DNA from 2 places in the Xanthomonas fragariae genome. Region 1 is predicted to be linked to the other one. Evidence: riboswitches for the same ligand, from Rfam matches in the RefSeq annotation. Region 1 holds a riboswitch; the other holds the start of a gene.
The links. A riboswitch is a leader RNA that binds a small molecule or an ion and turns the genes downstream of it on or off. The one in region 1 is predicted to bind cobalamin.

Region 2: another riboswitch for cobalamin. It lies ahead of metE (5-methyltetrahydropteroyltriglutamate--homocysteine S-methyltransferase); the one in region 1 lies ahead of btuB (TonB-dependent vitamin B12 receptor).

What each region holds. Positions count from the first base shown of each region.
Region 1 covers NZ_LT853882.1:964,067-969,343, reverse strand. Annotated here, with positions in the region: gene PD885_RS04415 (IucA/IucC family protein) at 1-809, shown strand, start outside; gene PD885_RS04410 (type III PLP-dependent enzyme) at 806-1,993, shown strand; gene btuB (TonB-dependent vitamin B12 receptor) at 2,018-3,895, opposite strand; cobalamin riboswitch at 4,011-4,231, opposite strand; partial or broken gene PD885_RS20465 (PLP-dependent transferase) at 4,258-4,406, opposite strand; gene PD885_RS04400 (hypothetical protein) at 4,441-5,271, opposite strand.
Region 2 covers NZ_LT853882.1:688,216-693,492, reverse strand. Annotated here, with positions in the region: gene metE (5-methyltetrahydropteroyltriglutamate--homocysteine S-methyltransferase) at 1-2,002, opposite strand, end outside; cobalamin riboswitch at 2,212-2,455, opposite strand; gene PD885_RS03125 (Abi family protein) at 2,943-3,854, shown strand; partial or broken gene PD885_RS03120 (NAD(P)H-binding protein) at 4,113-4,435, opposite strand; gene PD885_RS03115 (winged helix-turn-helix transcriptional regulator) at 4,589-5,020, shown strand.

The DNA of each region.
Region 1 (5,277 bases):
TGATGCTGGAGCCGGCGGCCACGTCGTTGGATATTGCCCAGGTCGATCCCGCCTTGCATGACGCCGACCCGCTGGCGGCGCGTGCATTGTCGGAAAGCTTCGGCATCTTGTATCGGCAGGCCATTCCGGCGGCACAACGGGCGTGTTGGCAGCCGCAGGTCGCTGCCGCGTTGTTCACCTGCGATGCGCATGGCAACAGCGTGTGTGCAGCACGCATGCAGGCGCTGAGCAGCGTGCAGCTGGATCGCCACACCGCCACGCTGCGGTGGTTCCGCGCCTATGCCGGGCTGCTGCTGGATGGCGTGTGGAGTGCGTTGTTCCAGCACGGCATCGCATTGGAGCCGCATCTGCAGAACACGGTGATCGGTTTTGCTGATGGCTGGCCGACGCGTGTGTGGATCCGCGATCTGGAAGGCACCAAGCTGCTCGCACACCACTGGCCCACCACCCGCTTGCAGGACGTTAGCGAGCGTGCACGGCAATCGCTGTCCTACACGCCGGAACAAGGCTGGAATCGCGTGGCGTATTGCGCACTGGTCAACAATCTGGCCGAAGCGATCTTCCACCTCACCGAGGGCGATGCCGCGCTCGAAGCGCGCCTGTGGGAATGCGTGGGCGAGATCGCTGCACACTGGCAGCGACGCCATGGCGCGCAAGCCGCGTTGCAGGGCTTGATCGACGGCGCACCACTGCCCGGCAAGAACAACCTGGGCACGCGGCTGTGGCAACGCGCGGATCGTCAATCCGATTACACCGCGCTGCCCAATCCCATTCCACCGATCACAGCAGCACGGCAGGTGGCGGCATGAGCCTGGGCATCGACACCGCTGCATTGATGGATGCACTGCCACGCGTGCGCGAACGCAGCGATGGCCCGATCTGCGCGTATGTTTACGACTTAGCTGCCTTGGACGCGCATGCAGCATGGATGCGCGCGCAGCTGCCGGCGCAATGCGAGTTTTTCTATGCGGCAAAAGCCAATGCGGAGCCGCCGATCCTGCGTACGCTCGCGCCGCATGTGCAGGGCTTGGAGGCTGCATCCGGCGGCGAACTCGCCTGGCTGCATGCGCAGCAACCGCAGGCCGCGTTGTTGTTCGGTGGACCAGGCAAGCTCGATACCGAGCTTACCCAGGCCGCCGCGCTGCCCAACTGCACCGTGCATGTGGAAAGCCTGGACGAACTGGAACGTCTGGCCGCCATTGCGGCGCAGGCCGGCCGCTGCGTGCCAGTGTTTGTGCGCATGAATATCGCCGTGCCCGGCGCACAGAGCACGCGTTTGATGATGGGTGGGCAACCATCACCCTTCGGTTTGGACCCGGAGGATCTGGACGCGGCAATGCGGCAGCTGCGTGCCAGCCCGTCGCTGTGTCTGGAAGGCTTTCATTTCCACCTGATGTCGCACCAGCGCGACGCTGGCGCGCAATTGCATCTGGTCGCCGCCTACCTGCGCACCGTGCAGCAGTGGCGGCGGACCTATGGACTTGGACCGTTGCGGGTGAATGCAGGTGGCGGCTTCGGTGTGGATTATCTGTCGCCGCAGTCGTCGTTCGATTGGGCCAGCTTCTGCGCCGGGCTTCCTGCACTACTACGCGAACACGGCACCGATCTTCGTCTACGTCTGGAACCGGGCCGCTATGTCAGCGCCAGCTGCGGCTGGTACTTGATGGAAGTGCTGGATCTCAAACGCAGCCACGGCGCGTGGTTTGCGATCGCCCGCGGCGGCACCCATCACTTCCGCACCCCGGCCGCGCAAGCGCACGATCATCCGTTCCGTGTGCTGCGTGGCGATCGCGCGCCGGTGCTGCGCAACACGCCGGTCACGCTGGTTGGCCAGTTGTGCACGCCCAAGGACGTACTGGCACGCAATCAGCACGTCGCGGCGCTGGCACCGGGCGACTGTTTGGCCTTCCCCTTGGCCGGTGCGTATGCGTGGAATATTTCGCATCAACAATTCCTGATGCATCCGCCGCCGCAGATGGTGTTTTTTCCTTGAGCCCAGTCGGTGCGATCGCTGCTGTTACTGCGCCGGTTGGTAGCGGAAGGTAAGCAGATAATTGCGCCCTGGCTGCGCGTACCAGCGTGCGGTTTCGTAGTGGCGGTCGAACACGTTGTTGGCGGTGAGCAGGATGGTCCAATCGGCGTTGATCGCATAACTCACGCGCAGATCGAGCAGGCCATAACCGGCCAAACGCTCGGTGTTGATCAGGTCGTCGAAACGCTTGCCAGACCCGAACAGGCTTGCGCCCACGCCCAACGCACCGAAGCTGCGATCGGCATCGATGCGACCGCTCTGACCCGCACGCCGCGGCAGCCAGTTGCCATGGTTGACCTCGCCATCGGCCTGCGGCTGCAGCCATGTCAACGCGCTGCGCACGGTCCAGCCGGCCAGCTCGGTGTCGTAACCGGCTTCCACGCCGCGGATGCGTGCCTGATCGATATTGTTCGGCTGCCCGAACGGATGCAGTGCATCCACCAGCGACGCGTCGCCGGCAATCAGATCGTCGATGCGGGTCTGGAACGCGCTCAGCGTCCAGGTGCCCCAATCGCCATTGCCGCGCAGGCCGAGCTCGGCGCTTTTGGAGGTTTCCGGCCGCAGCAAGGGGTTGCCGTAGTCTGGGTAATACAACTCGTTGAAGGTCGGTGCCTTGAACGCGGTGCCGTAGCTGGCGGTCAGGCGCAGATGCTGGGCAAAATCCCATCCCCACAACAGGCTGCCGGTGGTTTTGCCGCCGAACTGGCTGTTGTCGTTGCGGCGCAGGCTGGCCTGCAACGACTGCGTGCCGAATGTCTGCTGCCACTGCGCAAAGGCAGCACGATCGCTGCGGCTATCGGCATCGTAGGTGTCGCTGCTGGCGATCTCATCGCGCTGCCAATCGAAGCCAACCGTGAGCAGACCCGGGCCTGCATTGATATCGGCCTGCAACGCGCTCTGCTTGCGACGGGTGTCGTAGGTGGACACATATGCACCTTCATAATACGCATCGCCCAGATCGGTGCTGCTGCCGACGCTGGCGGTGAGCGTGAACGCATCGGTCGGCGCGTAACGCACCCGGCCACCGACCGCCTGCTGCACGCCCTTGGACACAGTGCCGCCGAACGCCGAACCGTCGTATTCGTTGCGGCTGCGCGCACGCAAGGCGTGCACGTCGGCATCCCACTGGCGATTGAAGCGCCAGCCGCCTTGCACGCTCAACGAATCGTTGCGATAGCCGTCGCGATCCGGATCGTAGTCGCTGGAGCTGGTGTCCAGGTACGCATTGATGCCATCGGTTTGGTCGTGCACCGCATTGGCCGAATACCAACCGCCGGTCTCGCTCAGATCGCCCTCACTGCGCCCGGCCACGCCCGCGCTGTAGCGGCGTGCGTTGTCGCTGCCGGCCGCGGCGCTGAAGGTCGGCACGAAGCTGCCGTGCGGGCGACGGGTAAAGATCTGGATCACGCCGCCCAGCGCTTCGGAACCGTAGAGACTGGAGAACGGACCGCGCACGATTTCGATGCGCTCCATCTGCTCGATCGGCAAATCCTGCAACGCCGCACCGCCGGAGGTGGCCGAGCCGATGCGCACACCGTCGATCAGCACCACCACATGATCGGACCCGGTACCGCGCAGGAACAGCGAGCTCGCCTTGCCTGGACCACCATTATTAGCCAGCGACACGCCGGCTTCGCCGCGCAGCAGATCCTGCAGCGCGTTCGCCTGGCGACGCTCGATCTGCGCGCGGTCAATCACGGTGACCGGCGCCAGCGTCTGGTCCTGGGTTTGCGCAGTACGCGAGGCGGTGACCACGACCTCATCGAGATCGATGGCAGCCTCGGCCTGCGCCCGGTTGGCAAAGCACAACGACAGGCCCACGGCCAACACGGCACGAGGCGGCAAAACTGAAGAAAAGGACATCGGCTGCTGCTCCTGGAACCGCGCCTACCCGCGCGGGGGCAATGGGGCGACAAGCAGCAACGGGCCAGACGGTCGACGCAGCAGCGCCACACGATCAAGGCCACGCCCACCGCGTGCCGGGTAAATCCCTCAGGCCGGTTTCCGGGCTCGCGAGTGGAAGGTTGCGCCTCCGATGCCGCGCCTTCCCATGCGTGCGCGCAGTGGCGTGTTGCGGCATCTGACCTCGTCCACCGTTGCGCGGGCTGCTCCGGAATTGCGTCTCGCCAAGACGATCCACGCACCGGATTCCCGTTTAAGAATGGCTAACCGGCAATCACCTCAAGGGCACGCATGGTATCAGGATTGGCCGGCGCGCCTCTTATGTCGCCAGCCTCGGCGATGGCTGGATCGCATAGGTCACCGCCGCCTGCCCTAACGCCAGCGCCAACGCGCCGATGCCGCTTTCCAGCGCGGCGACGCGTTGCGCCAGCACATCGTTGGCCGGATTCATGATGCGGCTGTAGATATTGCCCGGCACCTGGATGCGTGATGGCAGAAGACCCGAGCTAGCGGCTGTACGGTCGTATGCCAGGCACGGGGCCAGCGACGCCCGCTTCGGAAATCATAACGTTGGCAACTGGCCGCACGGATTGGTCCGGCAAGCCCCCGCGCGCCAACATCTTGACACCATCGATTTGCCGAATGCCCAGAAAGACAGAGCCGCCACCGTCGAGGTTCAATGTCGATGCGCCAGCACCCGTATGCCCTGGTCGCAATGCGTCCGCCACGCTTTGCGCCGCGAGCTCAGCGATGGTTTGCCATTGGGCCATGGTAACGCCAGCCTTCCGGTTTCCGCCCGTTGTCAATGTTTGCAGGACCACTTTAGTGGCTCCGGACAAGCGGGTAGGCAGCAGGCTGACAGCAGCGCGCTCATTGGCATTACTGGAATGCGTCAGCGCGCCTGCGAGGCGATTGAGCGGGTCATCCTTGCCGTCGATGAAGTACTGAAACCTGTCTGCGTCCTCGATCGGCCGGGACCTTCCTTCGAGCGCGAGTAAAGGTGCACCACTCAATACGGGCGCTCCATTAGCCGTGATCGTGCCGTAGTCGGACACCCAAGGTCCTGGAATCGCTATGAAATCCTGCCGTCCGGCGACCTGTCCGACCGGACAACCGATACTCTCGATGGTCTCGCCACAGTCCGTTTGCAATCCGGGCTTGTGGACAAAATAGCCGCCATTTATCACCGCAGCGCCCGGAGCAGCACTCTGGGCCAGTTCCTGGTGTGCACGTGGGGCTTTACCATCGTGCGTTCCATGGATGTCAAGCATTCCATCCGGCACCGACACCCGGGTGAAAGTCGCGGCTGGCTGCATGTGCTGCTGGATATCCGACACGAAAGT
Region 2 (5,277 bases), 280 kb from region 1:
AGATCACATCCGCATCCATCGCCGCCACCGCCGCGATGATGTCGTTGAACTCGGAGTAGCACATATGAGTGTGGATCTGGGTGGCATCGCGCACGCCGCAAGCGGCAATGCGGAAGCTCTCCACCGCCCACTCCAGATACGCGGCCCAGTCGCCACGCCGTAACGGCAAGCCTTCGCGGATTGCAGGTTCGTCGATCTGGATCACACCGATGCCGGCCGCTTCCAGATCGCGCACTTCATCGCGCAAGGCCAGTGCAATCTGCCGGCAGGTTTGCGCGCGCTCCTGGTCATCGCGTACGAACGACCACTGCAGCACCGTCACCGGGCCGGTGAGCATGCCCTTCATCGGGCGCTCGGTCAGCGATTGCGCGTACTGCGACCAATACACCGTCATCGGCGCGGGGCGTGCCACGTCGCCGTAGATGATCGGTGGCTTCACGCAGCGCGAGCCGTAGCTCTGTACCCAACCCAGCTTGGTGAAGGCGAAGCCTTCGAGCTGTTCGCCGAAGTATTCCACCATGTCGTTGCGCTCGAACTCGCCGTGCACCAGCACGTCCAGCCCGATGGCTTCCTGGAAGCGCACGCACGACTCGGTCTGTACGCGCAAAAACGCATCGTATTGTTCTTGCGACAGCTTGCCGGACTTGTAGCGCGCACGCGCTTCGCGCACTTCGTGCGTCTGCGGGAACGAACCGATCGTGGTGGTAGGATACGCCGGCAATTGCAACGCCTGTTGCTGCGCCACACGGCGCTGCGGATAGACCGATGCACGCCGCGCGCTATCGCCATCCAATGCTGCCAGGCGCTTGCTCACGTCAGGCCGGTGCACTTTAGGTGAGGAGCGACGTGCCTCCACGGCGGCGCGGGTTTGTTCAAGCGCGGCGTTGGCGTGCGGTTTGTCATCGAGCGCATCGGCCAACGTGCGCAGCTCGCCGAGTTTCTGCTTGGCGAACGACAACCAGCTACGTAGATCTGTATCGAGGCTTTTCTCCACATCCAGATCCACTGGCACATGCAGCAGCGAGCACGACGGTGCCAGCCACAGGTTGTCGGCACCCACATGCCCTCGCGCATAGCGGGCCAAGGTCAGGGCATTATCCAGCGGCGTACGCCACACGTTGCGGCCGTTGACCAGACCAAGCGACAGCACACGCTCGCTTGGTAGCGCGCCGAGCACCGCATCGAGTTGTTCCAACCCACGCACCAGATCTATATGCAGGCCATCTACCTGCAACGCGGCAGCCAGGCGCAGGTTGTCGTCCAACGCACCGAAATACGTTGTCAGCAACAACTTCGGACGTGGGCCATTGGCCAGTGCCGCATACGCGGTGAGGTAGGCATCTTGTGCAGCGGCATCCAGATCCAGCACCAGCGCCGGCTCATCGATCTGCACCCATTCCGCACCGGCGTCGTGCAACTGCGCCAACAACTGCGCGTAGACCGGCAGCAGGCGTTCCAACAAGGCGAGCCGGTCGCTGCCATCGGTGGTCTTGGACAGCAACAGCAGGCTCACCGGGCCAAGCAGTACCGGCCGTGTGCGAATGCCTTGCGCCAACGCTTCGCGGAACTCGGCCACCGGCTTGTCGCCGCGCAACGCGAAGGTCTGGTCGGCATGCAGTTCCGGCACGATGTAGTGGTAGTTGGTGTCGAACCACTTGGTCATTTCCAGCGCGTGCACGTCCACGCCATCGGCCTGATGGCCGCGTGCCATTGCAAAGTAACCGGCCAGTGGGTCGCGCTCGGTGAGCGCGCGATAGCGCTGCGGAATCGCGTCGAACAGAAACGCGGTGTCGAGCACGTGGTCGTACAGGCTGAAGTCGTTGCTGGGCGGTACATCCACCCCGGCATCGCGTTGCAGTTCCCAGTGCCGCGCACGCAGCGTGCGTGCAGTGGCCTGCAAGTCGGCAGCGTCGCTTTCGCCACGCCAGTGGCGCTCCAGCGCCTGTTTGAGCTCGCGTCGCGCGCCGATGCGCGGGAAGCCCAGATTGGTCACGATCGTCATGTTGCATGTCCTCATTGCATGGGTGGCATTGAGGAACGAAGGAACCGCGCAACGTCTCCGCGCTTGCACGCAGGCCCGCCACACCAGCGACCTTCGCCCCCGCGGGCGAGCCGGCAATCGACGGGCAACGACGGACACGCACGCCACCATGCAGGCGGCGCACGGATCCGGCCGCTCCCCGCAGAGCGCCAGGTCGAAACGAAGGACGGTCGTGTCCCCCGGCCAGGGCCGGTATTCGGGCTGATGGACGTCGCCGTGCAAATGCACGGAGTGCCTACTGTCCGTCGCTTCCCAGACCGTGGCCGGTCCAGTGCTGTTGACGAAGGTCGTTTCCATTCACCGCTGCGGGGCAGCTCCGGAATGGGATGCAGATAGCACCCTTCACCGGATTCCCGTTTAATCCCATCGCTTCATCCGAATGAAGCGATGGAAACCGTGGCGTGCGCAGATTAGGCGCAGACGTGGCGGTGGTCAAGCAAAACTGTGGATGCCCGCATGATCTGCAAGTTGCGCCCCCATGTAGCGCTAGCAATGCGTGTAATTCCAGCGAGTGAATCGTCACCGTGATTTGCTTTTGAATTGCTGATCTAGTGCCCGTTTTTGCTCCAACGCAACGCGCGCTTCCCAAGCAGCTTCCTGTGGGATTGAGCGGGACATCCAGATGGCGAAACGCCTTGAAGTTCTCGCCCGCTATTCGCTCTGGGGCACGCTACCTAGAAGTTGCCTGGGCAGGGCGGCCTCGTACTCTTGACAGGTGAAAAGGCTTCACGCTGAACGTGATGCCTCTTGCCAGAAGCGGACATATTATCTCCGGCTAAAATTTTGTTGATGTGTAGGGCGGAATGGTGCAGAATTTCCCTAACACACCCGCCACGCCTCTACAGCTCTTGCTGGAAGCGCAATTTGGCGGGTTTTTTTGCCTTGGGCAACGGGGGCAGGGATGGTGCAGTACACGAAGGAGGCGTTGGATTACGCCCAGCAGATCCGGCAGTTGCAGGGCCGAGGTCTGGCTATCGTCGATCCTGTCAAAGCAGAGCTTTACCTGCGCAAGGTCGGCTATTACCGCCTGATGGGCTACCTGTTTCCTTTGCGAGTGGCAGGTAGCGACACCTATCTGCCAGGCGCGAGCATCGACACCGCGCTCAGGCTTTATGAGTTTGATCGTCATCTGCGCCATCTCGTAGGCGAAGCCATCGGGCATATCGAAGTGGCCGCCCGGACGGCAGTGACCTACAGGCTGGCTCACGCCTATGGGAGCTTTGCCCATCGCAATGCGGCTAACTTCCGACCTGACGGTGGGAAAGGCAACTGGCACGAAAGCTGGTTAAGTAAGGTCGACGAGCAGGTCTGCCGTGCCAGGGAGACGTTCATAGACCACTATAAGTGCCGATACACCATCCCACCTTTCCCCGAAGTGCCTATCTATATGGCCAGCGAGGTGATGTCCCTGGGCACGCTGTCCAAACTGGTGCGTGCCATGCATAGCGTAGATCAAGCCGCAATTGCTACTGAGTTCCACACGGATATACCGGTTCTGCTCAGCTGGCTTCACGCCGTCTCTGTGGTCCGCAACATTGCGGCGCATCACGGTCGCTTGTGGAATCGGGTTCTTGGCGTGTCGCCGAAGTTGCCCAGGCACGGAGTCTGGGCAGGCACGTCTTCGACGGTTCCACAAACACGCCTGTTCTTCATGCTGTGCGTGTTGAACCACCTTCTCAAAGACACTGCGGCCAATATCACGCACTGGCGGACGACGGTAAGCGATCATCTACGACCTCTCCTGGTCGACCCGTCGCGTAGAGCCAGCATGGGGGCTCCGGACAACTGGGAGACCCACGCGCTGTGGCAATAGAAGTTTGCCCTGGCATGCGTTTGGCACGCGGCCATACTTGCAAGTGATGCTCGATAGAGCGTTTGAAGTATGTGTATTGCCTGCCCGATTGTTAAGTTGCGACTGCGCAAGGCGAGGCCCCTCGCACGATTCGGCAGCAGGCAGAACGGCTGCGGGTAATAGATGCTGTGCGCGGCCACGCGTTGGGATGTCGGCCTAGGCACCGCGCAGCTGCGCGAAGTTGGAGCCGGAGCCGGAGCCAGCTCGGCGAAGATCTGCATTGGCGCGCGGCACGCTCGTATAGGCCAGCAATTCCACGCCGGCACGCTTGGCGGCCTCGATCACGTTGCGGTGCTGCAGCATGCGTGCGCCCACTGCATTGAACGACACCAGCAACCCCCGGTCGACGTCGGCAAAGGCCGCGTCCAGGCTCTGCGGGTCCGCGACATCAGCGCCACGCACGCTGATGTCGCGTTTTGCGAACTCTGCGAGTGACGCAGTATTAAGGGCCGTTGCTACGATGCGCGTGGCTGGTACGCGCTCAAGCAGTGCTTCGTCCACCAGTGCGCCAGCTACCCGCCGGCGCCGGTGACAAGGATCAGTGGGGGGCGTGTGCCATGATGGGCTCTAACAGGTATCGAGACGAGATTTGGTCTATTATCTAGATCTTGATGTCTGTGGACCTATTGTCAGGGCCGTTCGATCCTCCGCAAGGAGGCGGTTTTCCTCCACCCTGGTTACTGCGAGATACCCCTGTGAATGCGATTGCTCTGTTCCCGCCGCCGCCGTCTCTGGAAGGTCCGTTTGATGCCACCAAGTGTCCCGTGCGCGATGTGCTCGATCAGATCGGCGACAAGTGGACTCTGCTGATCCTGTTGACGCTGATCCCTGGCCCGTCTCGCTTCAGCGCCATCCAGCGAGCCGTGCCGGACATCTCCAAGCGGATGCTGACCCAGACCCTGCGCAATCTTGAGCGCAACGGCATGATCACTCGCAAGGTCTACGCCACCAAACCGCCGAGCGTGGAATACGCACTATGCAAACTGGGCGTGGCACTACTCGGCCCGGTCTCGCAACTGCTCAATTGGGCAGGCGAAAACCACGCCGGCATCCGCGCCGCCCGCGAACGCTTCGATCGTGCACAGCAAACGGTGATTGCACTGGATACCGATGAGGCGATGGCGTAGGCGAAGGACATCGTGTCTTTGCCAGTGAGCTGACGGACGGGCGCTGACGGGGTGCGCCCGCACTGCGTGGCAGCGTATTCGGTCTGGTTGCTCGGCACTGACGGCCAACCGCGGCACGCAGGCCCGGCCCACAGTGGCGAGGTCTGCGGCGCTGCCGGTGCGGCGGATTGGTCGCGCGCGTTGCTCGATGTATTGGCGCACACCGCGGGCGCAGCGCTGGTGTCGGTGCGGCGGAGTTCCAGCGCTGTAAGCTTCCC